Regions from separate parts of the Flectobacillus major DSM 103 genome, predicted to be linked through region 3. Evidence: riboswitches for the same ligand, from Rfam matches in the RefSeq annotation. Region 3 holds a riboswitch; each other region holds the start of a gene.
What was found. A riboswitch is a leader RNA that binds a small molecule or an ion and turns the genes downstream of it on or off. The one in region 3 is predicted to bind cobalamin.

Region 1 (4,742 bases), 2.8 Mb from region 3:
CACGAATGGCAGGTTCATCTATCTGAATAATTTTGATACCTTCTTTTTCCAAATCTACTACTTCATCACGAATCGCCAAGGCAATCTGATACGCTGTATCTTTTCTAGGCTGGTCGTCTCTTACAAACGACCATTGTAAAATCGTAATAGGCCCAGTAAGCATTCCTTTTACATATTTCTGTGTTTTGGATTGTGCAAAAGTCGACCACTGTACTGTCATTGGTACAGGACGTTCTACATCGCCATAAATTACAGGAGGTTTTACACAACGGCTTCCGTAGCTTTGAACCCAACCATTTTGGGTAAATACATAGCCAGAAAGCTGTTCGCCAAAGTATTCGACCATATCGTTACGCTCAAATTCGCCATGAACCAATACATCCAAACCGATTTCTTCTTGCCACTCAATCGACAGGGCAATAGCATCCTCTATTTGCTTCACGTAGTTTTCATGCGAAATTTCTCCTTTTTTATACCTTGCCCTTAACTGTCTAACATCGGCTGTTTGAGGAAACGAGCCAATCGTGGTAGTTGGAAACAAAGGTAAATTCAAGGTTTTTAATTGTATAGCCTGACGTTCGGCAAAGCTTTTTTCACGACTAAAATCGGCTTTCTGTACTGAGGCCACTCGCTGTTTTACGGCTGGGCGGTGAATCAAGGCCGACACTTTCCTACTTTCTACAGCTTGCTGATTTTCAAGCAATTGATTGGTGTATTCGGCAAAAGTTGATGCTCCTGACAATTTGCTTAATACCACTACCTCCGAAAGTTTTTGTTTGGCAAAAGCCATCCAGTTTTTGATTTCTAGACTCAAAACAGCTTCGTTTTTCTCTAAATCTAAATCACAAGGGCTATGCAATAACGAGCAAGAAGGAGCTAACAATACACGGTTTTCGCCCAATACTGTAACGGCATTTTCGATAAATCTGAGTGATTTTGTAAAATCATTTTTCCAGATATTTCGACCATCTACCAGACCTAACGATAAAAATTTTTCGGAAGCCACAAATGAATCAATAGCCAGAATATCAGACAATTGTGAAGGACAACGCACCAAGTCCAAATGAATACAATCAACAGGCAAGGCCACTGTTGTATGGATATTTTCGCCAGAACATTCAAAATATGTAGCAAGTAATATCTTTAAATGAGGTAATGCCTTACGGATTTTCTGATAAGCAACTTCAAAAGCCTCTCTTTCTTTTTGGGTCAAATCCATCACTAAAAATGGCTCGTCGAGCTGTACCCAAGTAGCCCCTCGGCTTTCTAGATCTTGTAAAATATCAATATAAACAGGCAAAAGCTGATCTAATAAATCTATTCGGCTAAAGCCTTCCTCTTTTTCTTTTCCAAGCAAAAGGTACGATACAGGCCCTACCAAAACAGGCTTGGTAAGAATACCCAACTGTTTGGCTTCTTCAAACTCAATAATAGCCTTTTCAGAATAGCGGTAAAACTTTTGATTTTTAACAAATTCGGGAACAATATAGTGGTAATTGGTATCAAACCACTTTGTCATTTCAGAAGCTACAATATCAACGCCCTCTTTTTGTACGCCACGAGCCATAGCAAAATAAATATCGAGTTCCTTACTCGATATTCCATCAATCAATACATGATAGCGTTCGGGAATCGCCCCTAACATCAGCGAAGTGTCCAAAACGTGGTCGTACAACGAAAAATCATTGCTTGGAATCAATTCGATACCAGCATTTTGCTGAATTTTCCAATTTTGTGTTCTTATTTGACGACTTACCAATGCTAATTCTTCTTTGGTAATAGTGCCAGCCCAGTATTGTTCAGAGGCACGTTTTAATTCTCTTTTGCTACCAATACGAGGATAGCCAAGGTTGTGAGTAATCATGTTGTAAAATGTTTAGAAATGAACAAAAACATTTTAGCACACGCCAATTCCTTCACCTAGTTTAATTGAAAGCCAGATTTTACTTACTTATTGGGCAAAAGCCTACCAGCCAAGCCTGAAGCGTGGTTATGGCATTCCGATAAAATAAGAAAAACCAATGCGTGTCCAATACTCTGTTCGTGAGAGTTTTGTCATTGAGAATATTAGCAAGTCTCCTGACTTATAACATCGTAACGCTCCTTCTCATTCTGAATAGAACAATGGATTCTTGCATACGATTTGTTCATGGCTGAACGGTTAATTACAGTAGCACGTCTGTTCGTGATTTTCACACGATTCCTTTTTCAATCAAAGCTGCCTTTGATACTAATATTCCGATTGATGTGTACCAAAAGGATACGACAAAGTTAGAAGAGTATAAAATACAATTTATATATATTCTGGTTTTTGTGTCAATTTTAGATATTTATACAAAAAAATAATTGATTAATAGATATTTTATCTTTACAAATACCATAAAATCCAAATTTTATAGAAAAACCATTTAGATAATACAACAAAAAACCGCCTCGAAAATACATTCGAGACGGCATTTTGAATATCTATCAGTTTGAAACTTTGGTGAATTAAGAGTTGATTTTTCCTCTCAATGCACGTGGGATATCGATAGTTGCCACTGGGTTTGAAGGGTTGTTCAAGATAGAAACACCTTCTACTTTCAATTTAGAAACTTTGATAGTTTGTCCCAAGTCTAAACCAGTGATGTCAGCTTCAACAAAATCAGGAATGTTTTCAGCAAGACCTTTCAAAGTTACTTTACGCAATTTTTGAACCATTTTACCCCCTTTTTGAACACCAGGAGCATTTCCGATTACTTTTACAGGAACATCGATTTTGATAGGCTTACCATCAACGATTTCCAAGAAATCTACGTTCAAAATACTTTCATTTACTGGGTGGAACTGAGCATCTTGCAAGATAGCACGACGGATTTCGCCTTCAATGTTCAATTCAACTTCCGCTACTTCGGGTGTGTAAATCAAGTCACGGAACAAAATCAATGGTACAGCAAAGTGTACTTGGTCTTTTCCACCATACAATACGCAAGGAGCTAAAGCTTCGTTACGCAAATCTTTTGCCGACTTAGTACCAAGGGTTTCTCTTCTGAAACCTACAATTTCAATCTTTCTCATTTGAGTGATATTATGTTACTAGCCTTTCACATGATAGCTATCTTCTAGTAACCGGTTAAAATAAATTTGCACCTCAGAATATTCTTAGTGCTTTATGAATAATGAACTGATAGACTCATGGTCACGGATTCTTCCGATGGCTTTGGCAAATAATTCAGCCACAGAAAGTACCTTAATTTTGTCGCATTCTTGTTGCAACGGAATAGTATTAGTTACTACTAATTCGGTTAATACCGAGTTGCTGATATTATCGTAGGCTTTTCCAGAAAGCACTGGGTGCGTTACGATAGCTCTTACAGATTTTGCACCTTTGTCCATAATTAACTGAGCAGCTTTACACATAGTTCCACCGGTATCAATTAAGTCATCGACCAACACTACATCTGCACCTGTTACATCACCAATCAATTGCATTGAAGCAACTTCGTTGGCACGTTTACGGTGTTTATCGCAAATTACCATATCGGCATTGAACGACTTGGCAACGTTACGAGTACGAACCACCCCACCCACATCGGGCGAAGCAAACAAAAGGTTTTGTAAACCTAGCGACTTCAAATAAGGAACAAAGATAGCTGTTCCTTCCAAATGGTCAACTGGAAAGTCGAAGAATCCTTGGATTTGTCCAGCGTGTAAATCAAGTGTCATAAGGCGGTCAGCACCTGCAGCAGTCAACAAATTGGCAATCAATTTGGCACCGATACCTACTCTTGGCTTGTCTTTGCGGTCTTGGCGAGAATACCCAAAATAAGGAATCACAACCGTAACATAGTGTGCCGAAGCACGACGAGCTGCGTCAATCATCAACAACAATTCCAACAGGTTATCGGCAGGTGGGAATGTTGACTGAATCAAGAAAACATCGCATCCTCTGATTGATTCATCAAAGCTCGGTGACATTTCACCGTCTGAAAATTTTTGTACTGTAGTTGAGCCTAATTCTTTTCCAAAATACTTTGCAATTTCTTTAGCTAAATATTCAGAAGAAGACCCTGAGAAAATTTTAACTTGATTTATGGAAGCCATTTTTATTGTGAGGAAAGAGTTATGCCCTAAGAAAAAAGTGCCTCTCCAAGCGAAAAAATCATCTTTAATCTTGGTATCATTTCTCTGTCGCCCGATTTAAAATTTTCCGCAAAAGTACGAAATTTACGCCATATTCTATACTCTTTTGCCAAGAGTTTTTTAAATTTTCCCAACAAAAATTCATTGACAAGCCAAAATCCAATGCTCTATCTCTAAATCCTGTATTATATTACCTAAAACAAGGACTTTTACAACAAAATAGCTGACAACTGATTATCAAGATTTAAGAATATATAAAAAGTTTTGGATTGTGAGATAGGGATAAAAGGCGTTACGCTCAATCATTCTGGCATCACAGATCCAAGATCTAACATATTCTGCTCTCGATTTCATCAAACTGAGTATTTGTCAAAACTAAAATTACTACTCAATAACTTGCGAGTACGGTCTTTTTTCCACTGCTCTATGTCATTATTGGCAACGGTTTCGACCACCCTTCTTTCGTCGATACTACCCAATGATGCTACCGAATAAATACCCGATTCGGCGGCTACCTGAGCAATAGCTTTTTGTAAAACAGCCAATGACCCCGACAAACCTCTGTTGACACACAAGTCTACTCGCAAGGCAATACCTCCTTCCGAATACAGAACTCTATT
Region 2 (4,742 bases), 2.9 Mb from region 3:
TCGTAAGGCCCACTAGCGGCTTTACTAACTGAACGAACAGATGCCTGTGCCGACCAGCTTTTCAAGATTTGATACGATAGCGATGCGTTGAATGAGTGCTTCGGACGACGGAACAAATTAGCATAAGTAGTATCTTTACCTGAAGTCATTCTTGCCAAAACCTTTCCATCTACATACGTATAATTGGCTATAAGAGTAGCTTTTCCAATTGAGTACTGTCCGTCAACCTCCAAGCCATGGTCTTTTTGTTCGTTGAAATTCACATATCGTCCCCAAGGGTCTTGATTGATAGAAATATAGGCAATGACATCTTTTACTTTTCTGTCAAAATACACCACTCTGACATTTCCACGATGGTCGCTGGTAAAAAACTGCGAACCAAATTCTATCGTTTTACCTACTTCTGGTTTCAAGTCGGGCGTACCATAAGGCGAAAACAATTGGTACAAAGAAGGGGCTTTGAAGCTAGATGAATACGTACCAAACACCTTGAGCTGATTAGCTACTAAAATGTATGGGTTGATATTATAAGTAAAGTTATCGCCATAAATAGAGTGATTATTGTAACGACCGCCAAGCTCTGCCCCAAAAATGCCTAGGTTTTTGAACGTCAATGAAGAATAGCCACTAAATAATTTGATTTTGGCCGTTGAAGAATTAATTGCAGGGCTTTCGTAAGGGCCATAAGCACTGATAGACAAATACGTTTGGTCGGTATTTTGCCAACGGTTTTCGGCTCCTACCAACAATTCTACATGGTTGTTAAGTCCAAAATTGGCATACGCTTCTAGCAATTGAGCATTACCCTTATAAAAACCATCCGAGAATTTATTAAAAGCATCTTTTTCTACATGAACAGAATCGTCGAGATACTTTCTTTCAGTAGTATTTTGGTTATAGTTTACAGTAAGCTTTCCTTTGCCCAACTCATACACCAAACCACCGCCCCACAATACGTTTTTGCTTGTAAATGTATAATCTTTTTCGTCTTTAAAAGCCCCTGCATCTAAGTCTGTTTTATAACGATTAAATGCCCCATTAAGCTTTAAAGTGAGTTTTTGAGTAAGTTGTTGCTCTACAAAAGCATTGAAATTATGCTGATTGATTCCATCACGGTCATAACCAGTAACTCCTGTAGGTTCTTTGGCAGCCGAAAAGCCCTTAGAAGTCAAATAGCCATATTGTACCGAATAGTTGGTTTTGTTGGCATGACCACTCAAGCCTACATTTCCTTTGTAGGTGTCGTAGCTTCCGCCTGCTACAGCAATATTGGCTTTAATTGGCTGAGTTTGTTGTTTGTGGGTAATAATATTGATAACCCCAGCAATAGCATCCGAACCGTACAAGGTTGATTGGCCACCTTTAAGGATTTCGATACGCTCAACTTGGTCGAGAGGAATAAGGTTGATGTCAAAAGCATTTGACGAGCTAGAAGGATCGTAAATAGGCGTTCCGTTCAACAAAATAAGGGTATAACCACTTCCTGCACCTCTTAGATAAATATCTTGGTTTGTTCCTAAATTATTTTGCGAACCAATTACGGTTAGGCCAACCTGCTGGTTGAGCAACTCACCGATGGTTTTGCCACTACTTTTTTGAATAATCTCAGGCGAAATAATAGTAACTACTTTACCTGTTTGCGACTGCTTTTGTGGGTATTTGCTAGTGGTTACTACCACTTCATCCAATAAGCTAGCGGGTTTTTCTTGTTGAGCCCAAGCCTGAGAAGCCTGCAAACCCAAAAGGACTAATGTACTGTTTTTGAAAAATTTTGACTGAATAAACATGAGAAATGGGAAATTCCATTTTTCTATTTTACCCGAAAAAAATCATTCTTTCGACCAAACGATTGGGATATTTGCTCCAAAACAGCCCCTAAAGGCATATTGTTAGCCCAAACCAATCCCTTCTGTCGGGAACTGAATTTATTGCGTTGTATCACTACGAAGTGATGATTTGTAAAAAAGAAAAAGTGAAACTAAATATGCGAACGCTCAACCTTTGCTCATCCTCCGTAAGCTCAAATCAAGAATGGTTTTGGCAGGTCTCCTGACTTCACTCGTCAAACCCGAACCTTCCCGAAAACGCTTCAGTGGTTATGAGGGATGAGTTGACAATAATGAGTGTTACAGTTGCGGGGACAGTTCTGGTTTTGCACCAGATTCCCTATTAAGCTTTGAGGTTTATCATGAAATAAACATAAAGCACCAGAAACTGTCGCAAAAGTACAAATGAATTATCACAAAAAAAAATAGCGTACACCTTTATAGGTTACGCTATCCAAACTACACCAAATATTATTATGATAACCACAAAGGTGGTTCTGTAAAGTCTTGTTTCAATTCGACAAAAGCACTTTAATAATGCAAATTTGAGTATAAATAGTTAGATATAAAATAAGTATTTATACTCAAAATCGTGTTTAAATAGCTATTTTTATTATTTGGTATTGGTTCTTAATGAGCACATTAAATTCAATTGTAAAGTAGTACTTCTCCAGGTTATTTTGCTGCTACAGGATTATTTATTAGCCCTGCCAGACACAGATGCTGATAAGCTTTTCAAATTATTCTCCTATATTTATCCTTTTGAATACCGATTGATAGGTTAGCATAATTTTATCTGAATAAATTATTTTCACCCTACTTGAAATTCTTTTAAAAATGTCCAATTTTCTTAGAAAAAACCAACTTTTAACCCTTTTTATTTTTGCTATTTTTGCTGTACCGCTCAAAGCCCAGTATGTTAGCAAAGTAACCGACCCCGTAGAATGGATTAACCCGCTGATGGGTACTGCATCAAAGCCAAGCCTTTCCACTGGAAATACCTACCCTGCAATTGCCTTGCCTTGGGGTATGAACTTTTGGATGCCACAAACTGGCAAAATGGGCGATGGATGGGCCTATACTTATGATGCCGACAAAATCAGGGGCTTTAAGCAAACGCATCAGCCTAGCCCGTGGATAAACGACTACGGCCAGTTTGCAATTATGCCTATTACAGGTAAAATTCGTTTTCAAGAAGACGAACGTGCTAGCTGGTTTTCGCACAAAGCAGAAGTATCAAAACCCTACTACTACAGCGTGTATTTGGCCGACCACGATGTTACTACCGAAATAGCCCCTACCGAGCGTGCGGCTTCGATGCGATTTACGTTTCCCAAATCTGATAGCTCGTATGTGGTTATCGATGCCCTCGACAAGGGTTCTTTTATCAAGATTATTCCTGAAAAAAATACTATTATTGGCTATACTACCAAAAATAGTGGAGGCGTACCCGATAATTTCAAAAACTATTTTATTATCCAATTTGACAAATCTTTTAGTTTTAAAGCCGTTTGGAAACCCAAAGAACTGTTGTCCAATACACTTACACTCAGCGACAACCACGTTGGGGCGGTTATTGGTTTTAAAACTAAATCTGGCGAAAAAGTACATGCTCGTATAGCTTCGTCGTTTATTAGTGCCGAACAAGCTGAACGTAATTTGCAGGAAATTGGCAACGACTCGTTCGATACCGTTAAGCAAAAAGCCAAAGATATTTGGAATAAAGCCCTTAGCCGTATGCTGGTAGAAGGCGGTAGCGTAGACCAAACCCGTACATTTTATTCGTGTTTGTACCGTACAATGCTTTTTCCTAGAAAATTCCATGAAATAGATGCCCAAGGAAAAGTAGTTCACTATAGCCCTTATAATGGAAAAATTTTGCCAGGCTATATGTTTACCGACAATGGTTTTTGGGATACTTTCCGGGCAGTATTTCCTTTCTTCAACCTGATGCACCCTACCCTAAATTCACAAATTATGGAAGGCTTGGCCAATGCTTACAAAGAAAGTGGCTTTTTGCCTGAATGGGCAAGCCCCGGCCACCGTGATTGTATGATTGGTTCAAACTCGGCATCGCTTATTGCCGATGCTTATTTGAAAGGTGTTAGAGGCTTCGATATTAATACTTTGTACGAAGCCTTATTGAAAAACTCAGAAACAGAAGGCCCTCTTAGCTCGGTTGGCCGCAAGGGTGTACAGTATTATAATAAATTGGGCTATGTGCCATACGACGTAAAAATCAACGAAAATGCTGCTCGTACACTCGAATACGCCTACGATGATTTTTGTTTGTACCAGCTTGCCAAAGCCCTAAAACGCCGACAAAGCGAAATAGACCGTTTTGCCCAAAGATGCCAAAACTACAGAAATGTATTTGACCCAAGTCATAAATTAATGCGTGGTAAAAATGCCGACGGTACTTTCCAATCGCCATTTAATCCTTTCAAATGGGGCGATGCCTTTACAGAAGGAAACTCTTGGCACTACACTTGGAGCGTTTTTCATGATATTAATGGGTTGTCTAACTTGATGGGAGGCAAAAAAGAATTTGTCAAAATGTTGGATTCAGTATTTGTTGTACCTCCTGTTTTTGACGACTCTTATTATGGGTTTGTTATTCACGAAATCCGTGAAATGCAAATTATGAATATGGGTAACTACGCTCATGGTAATCAGCCTATTCAACACATGCCTTATTTGTATAACTACGCTGGCGAGCCATGGAAAAGCCAATACTGGGTGCGTGAGGTAATGAACAGAATGTACCAGCCAACTCCCGACGGCTATTGTGGCGACGAAGACAACGGTCAGACTTCGGCTTGGTATGTATTTTCGGCAATGGGCTTCTACCCTGTTTGTCCAGGTACAGACCAGTACGTTATGGGTGCTCCTTTATTTAAAAAGATAACCCTACAG
Region 3 (4,742 bases):
TCCAGTTGGTCGAATTAGAAGCTACTGCCAATCACCCTGTTATGACAACTGCCGGTACAACTAAAATGGGTAACCTAAAGGTTGGTGAGCAAGTATTGATGTACAACACTGATAATAAATCATTTACAAATTATAAGGTATTTGCAACAAAAGCAGATTTTCGCAAAGTAGAGAAGGTATATAACCTACTCACAACAAAAGATAATTACCTCATCAACTCGATTGTGGTATTAGAAAAATAAGTAAAATAGTTGAGCAGCTCAAGGCCACCAGAAGGTGAAAGCCGTTTGCTGAACTTACCGAAAGGGACTTAATTTTTTTGAGATTGTTTTTGGATAATTTTTAAATCCTTTCTCCTCTGGGGAAGGGATTTATTTTTTTATATAGCTGTATATCAGTTTTTTAAGTATTGTGGCTGTATTTTGTTGTAAAATATTCATTACAATAGTTAAAAAAAAAATTGTTAAAATTATATTTATTCTGAAAAAGCTATTACATTTGTAACAGCTAAGCAATTGGCTAACATCCAAAAACAATCTTAAAAATGAAGCGCATCATAGTTACGGCATTATTTGCTGGGCTTTTGAGCACATCGTGTACTCGGGAAATAGTTTCTGTTAAGGCGAATAAAGATTTTCTTGAAAAACATGAAGATTATCGAACATTTACAGTAGTTCAAAACACTTCTTCTGTGGCTACATTGCCCAATGCTTCAATGATTGAAGATGAAATAGAAAAGCAAATGAAGCTAAGAGGTTATATAGAATCTACCCAAAATGCAGATGTTTTGATAGCCTACTCAGTGTTCGATAAGAATATCAAACTACCAGAAGTTACAAAAGTGTACAATGGTTTGTTGCAATCAGCAGAAAGTTCAGAACTGCATCGTCGAAAGCTTAGAAATGGAATTATTATTATTAATTTAATTGACCAAAATACACAAAAAACCTTTTGGACAGGCTATGCCTCGGAGGTTTTTAAAGGCAGAAAATTAGAGGATAAAACCTTAAAAAATATTACCAGAGCAATTTTTAACAATTATACCGTAAGGGCTCATCAATATGTGGCTTTACGTAATTAGTACCAGTTTTTACTCAACTAAATCTCGCATAACTATTTAACTTTGAAGCTCTGATAACCCCAACCATCCGTTGGGGTTTTTTTTGGCATTTATAATAGCTGTTTTTCTACCATGTATTTCTCCAAAGAAATATCTACCAAATGACTTATCGAGTTAAGTTCATCAAGAAGATTTTTAAGAAATTTTTGATGAGCCTCAGACTGGCTATTGAAAGGCTTATGAGCTAAAGCTCGCTGAATTTGCTGCCATTTTGGTACAAATTTGTGAAGCTCTTCATTGAAATAAACCTTCGCAAACTGCTCAAAAATATACTGCTCAGCTACTTCATTAGGATGAATCATATCGGCTTTATAAAAACGATAATCACGCAAATCGTCCATCATTATTTCGTAAGAAGGGAAATATTCAACATTAGGGTAGTCGGTACTCAAGTAATGACAGGCTGTTCGGAGGATAGATTTTGATAGTTGATTTTCGGGAATACCGTCTTTGGTATGTCGAACAGGCGACACCGTAATGATAATCTTTAGATCAGGATTGATAGCCAATAACTGTTGGTTAAGCTCGGCAAAACCTTTACAGATACTCTTGACACTAAGGAGGTCTTTTTCAAATAATGAGGCTGGCATTTTGTGGCAGTTGGCCACATACGTCGGGTATGTCAACATTTTGTAAACAAACGATGTACCAAAAGTAATCAACAGGTAGTCGTACTGAGCTAAGGATTGATGGCTCAAAAAAGTATTTAGTTGGGTGCGTAGTTCTTCTTGTGTAGAACCAAAAAACTGCGAATGAAAGTCATAATGAAACCAAGTTTGCGAATGCTGGACAAATAACCGCTCGTCGGCCTGTGTGTATTGCTTATTGAGTAATTTGAAAATAGACATAGGATTGAACAAAGTACCAAAAGGATTGACCTGTGTCTGTATTTTGTAATGGCTCAATTGATTTCCAACGACTTCGGCAAAACACGAGCCGATTGTTAGCACACGCGACTGCAATGAAAGTTGATTGGCCGATTTCTTGAGCTTGATATTGGTTCTGAATTCCATGATTGTGTTTGATAATTGAGCTACAAATATAGATACTTAGCAAATAGACCTGCATGGATGTTAGTGTTTGCTTATTCAAATTAATTACCTTTGTATTAGATTAAGGTGCTTTATGCTTCATTGCTACGAAGTTTCAAAGCTTAATAGGGAATTAGGTGCAAAACCTGGACTGTCCCCGCAACTGTAAGTTTCATACAAAAGTCGAATTCATTCCTCATTGCCACTGCCAAATTTGTAGGCGGGAAGGCTGGAAATCGATGAAATAAGTCAGGAGACCTACCTTGGTCTATTCTTGGGATGATTTACGGTGGATGAATCCTGTCCGAGCGTTCGCTTTTCTTTTCATTTTTCACAAAATACTTTTGTTTCTGGAGTATACCTATGTATTAATTCCAACAAAAACATGTGAAAAGCAATATAATCATTCAATGTTTAAATTTTTAGGTGTTCTTTCTTGTATTTTTTGTTTTGTATCGGCAGCAATAGCCCAAGAACAAGCCAATCAAAACCTCGACGAAGTAATAGTTACAGCCAATAAGGTATCTCAAAAACAGATACAAACAGGGAAGGTATTGACAGTAATTAGTAAGGAGATATTGGAAAGAAATAGCGGTAAAACCCTCACCGAATTACTTAATCAGCAAGGGGGCTTGCAGGTGGTTGGCTCGCAGCAGAGCTTGGGTTCAAATCAAGAAATTAGCATACGAGGAATGAGTAATGGGTATGCTCTTGTTTTGATAGATGGCGTACCCCTCAACGACCCTTCGACTATTGGCAACTATTTTGATTTGAATTTGGTATCAATCGACCAAATAGAGCGAATCGAAATCCTAAAAGGAGGGCAGTCTACTTTGTATGGCTCGGATGCTGTGGCGGGGGTAGTCAATATTATTCGCAAAAAAAATACCGATAAAAGTTATGCCGTTGGGGCTAATCTGACAGCAGGGAGTTTTGGAACTTGGAAAGGGGCTTTGAGTATCGACGGTGCATTGTCAAAAAAACTAGATTATTCGGTCAACTATACCAAGTTATATTCAAAGGGATTTTCGCAAGCTTCTACCAAAACGGGCGAAAATACCAATGAAAAAGATAGCTTTAATCAGGATGCTTTTAGGGTACAGTCTAATCAAAAATGGACAGAACAATTTAGCTCAAAAATATATTATACCCATGAAACCTATCGTGCCGACATCGACAATGGGTCATTTAGCGACGACAAAGATTTTGTGGCCACCAGCAAAAGTGACCAGTTAGGAATTGGAGCTATTTATGCTTTAAAATCCCTAACATGGTATTTTAATACACATCTCAATACCATCAAAAGAAGCTATATCAACGACTCTAGCTTTGTAGCTCCCGATGCTTTTGACAAATATTCGAAAAGTATTTACCAAGCCAAAACCAATTTTTTTGAATTATATACCTCGTTGAACCTCACGAAAAAAGCCAATTTGTTGATTGGTACAGATTACCGCCGACAAAATATGAATGAAAGCTATTTTTCGGTAAGTGAATATGGGCCTTACCAGCAACCCGAACTATCTGATGATTTGGCTAAAATCAATATCTGGAGTGCCTATTCGTCGTTATCACTAACCCAATTAGGGATTTTTGGGGCCGAAATAGGAGGGCGTTATAACAAACATTCATTGTATGGTACTAATTTTACCTATACTATCAATCCATATATTCTACTAAATCAGCAAGTAAAAGTACTAACCAATATTTCGTCGAGCTTCAAAGCTCCAACGCTTTACCAACTGTATTCTCCTTATGGTAACTTGGATTTAAAACCCGAAAAGTCGACAACATTGGAAGCTGGTGTACAGCTATTTAGCAAAGACCAAAAAAGTTATATCAGAGCGGTTTATTTTAATACCAAAGTAAACGATGTGATTATTTTTCAATCTATCAATGTTGACCCTTATGGACAGTATATTAATTTTAATCAACAATCGAGCCGTGGCTTAGAATTAGATGCCAAGGCACAATGGCGAAAATGGAGCTTGTCGGCCAATTATACACATCAAATAGGCGAATTAACAACTCGATTGGCTTCGGGCAAAGATACAACATACCAAAACCTAATTCGTAGACCCAACAATGCAATGAATATTGTGTTGGGGCATCAGCTTTCTTCTAAGTTAGTTATCAACGCTACGGTTCGAATGATTGGCAAACGAAAAGATAACTATTATGACAACGATGTATTTAAGGTTGTGAGCCTAGATTTGAAAGCCTACCATCTACTCGACCTTTATGCCGAATATAAATTTGATAAAAATTGGAAAATCTTTGCCGATGTCAGAAATGTATTTGACACAAGCTTTGTAGAAGTTACAGGCTACCAATCCCGAAAATTCAATGCTACAGTAGGGCTGAGTATCAACCTGAGTAAATGAGTGGGTTGATTGAACGTCAAATCGATATGATACAGAAAAGAGTGTGTAGATTATGAATACTTGCCAATTCTTATTAAACTTGTTTTATAAATATTATAGATAGTGAGTCTTTAAAATCAAAAATATGCCTTGCTATCTACATACTTACTTGTTAATAAAAATATTAGTATGATGAATTTAATATGTTCTTGGTCGGGTGGAAAAGAC

Region 1: it holds a riboswitch for cobalamin, as region 3 does, so the genes downstream of both, metE (5-methyltetrahydropteroyltriglutamate--homocysteine S-methyltransferase) here and FLEMA_RS73550 (TonB-dependent receptor plug domain-containing protein) in region 3, are expected to answer to the same signal.
Region 2: it holds a riboswitch for cobalamin, as region 3 does, so the genes downstream of both, FLEMA_RS0108560 (TonB-dependent receptor plug domain-containing protein) here and FLEMA_RS73550 (TonB-dependent receptor plug domain-containing protein) in region 3, are expected to answer to the same signal.

The regions. Positions count from the first base shown of each region.
Region 1 is NZ_KE386491.1:1,769,959-1,774,700, reverse strand. It holds gene metE (5-methyltetrahydropteroyltriglutamate--homocysteine S-methyltransferase) at 1-1,864, opposite strand, end outside; cobalamin riboswitch at 2,053-2,250, opposite strand; gene FLEMA_RS0109275 (50S ribosomal protein L25/general stress protein Ctc) at 2,491-3,057, opposite strand; gene FLEMA_RS0109270 (ribose-phosphate pyrophosphokinase) at 3,142-4,083, opposite strand; gene FLEMA_RS68055 (LysM peptidoglycan-binding domain-containing protein) at 4,476-4,742, opposite strand, start outside.
Region 2 is NZ_KE386491.1:1,635,486-1,640,227, reverse strand. It holds gene FLEMA_RS0108560 (TonB-dependent receptor plug domain-containing protein) at 1-1,787, opposite strand, end outside; cobalamin riboswitch at 2,023-2,227, opposite strand; gene FLEMA_RS0108550 (GH92 family glycosyl hydrolase) at 2,664-4,742, shown strand, end outside.
Region 3 is NZ_KE386491.1:4,521,534-4,526,275, forward strand. It holds gene FLEMA_RS73540 (Hint domain-containing protein) at 1-242, shown strand, start outside; gene FLEMA_RS73545 (DUF4136 domain-containing protein) at 545-1,081, shown strand; gene FLEMA_RS0150605 (GSCFA domain-containing protein) at 1,171-2,133, opposite strand; cobalamin riboswitch at 2,220-2,431, shown strand; gene FLEMA_RS73550 (TonB-dependent receptor plug domain-containing protein) at 2,562-4,535, shown strand; gene FLEMA_RS73555 (Dph6-related ATP pyrophosphatase) at 4,704-4,742, shown strand, end outside.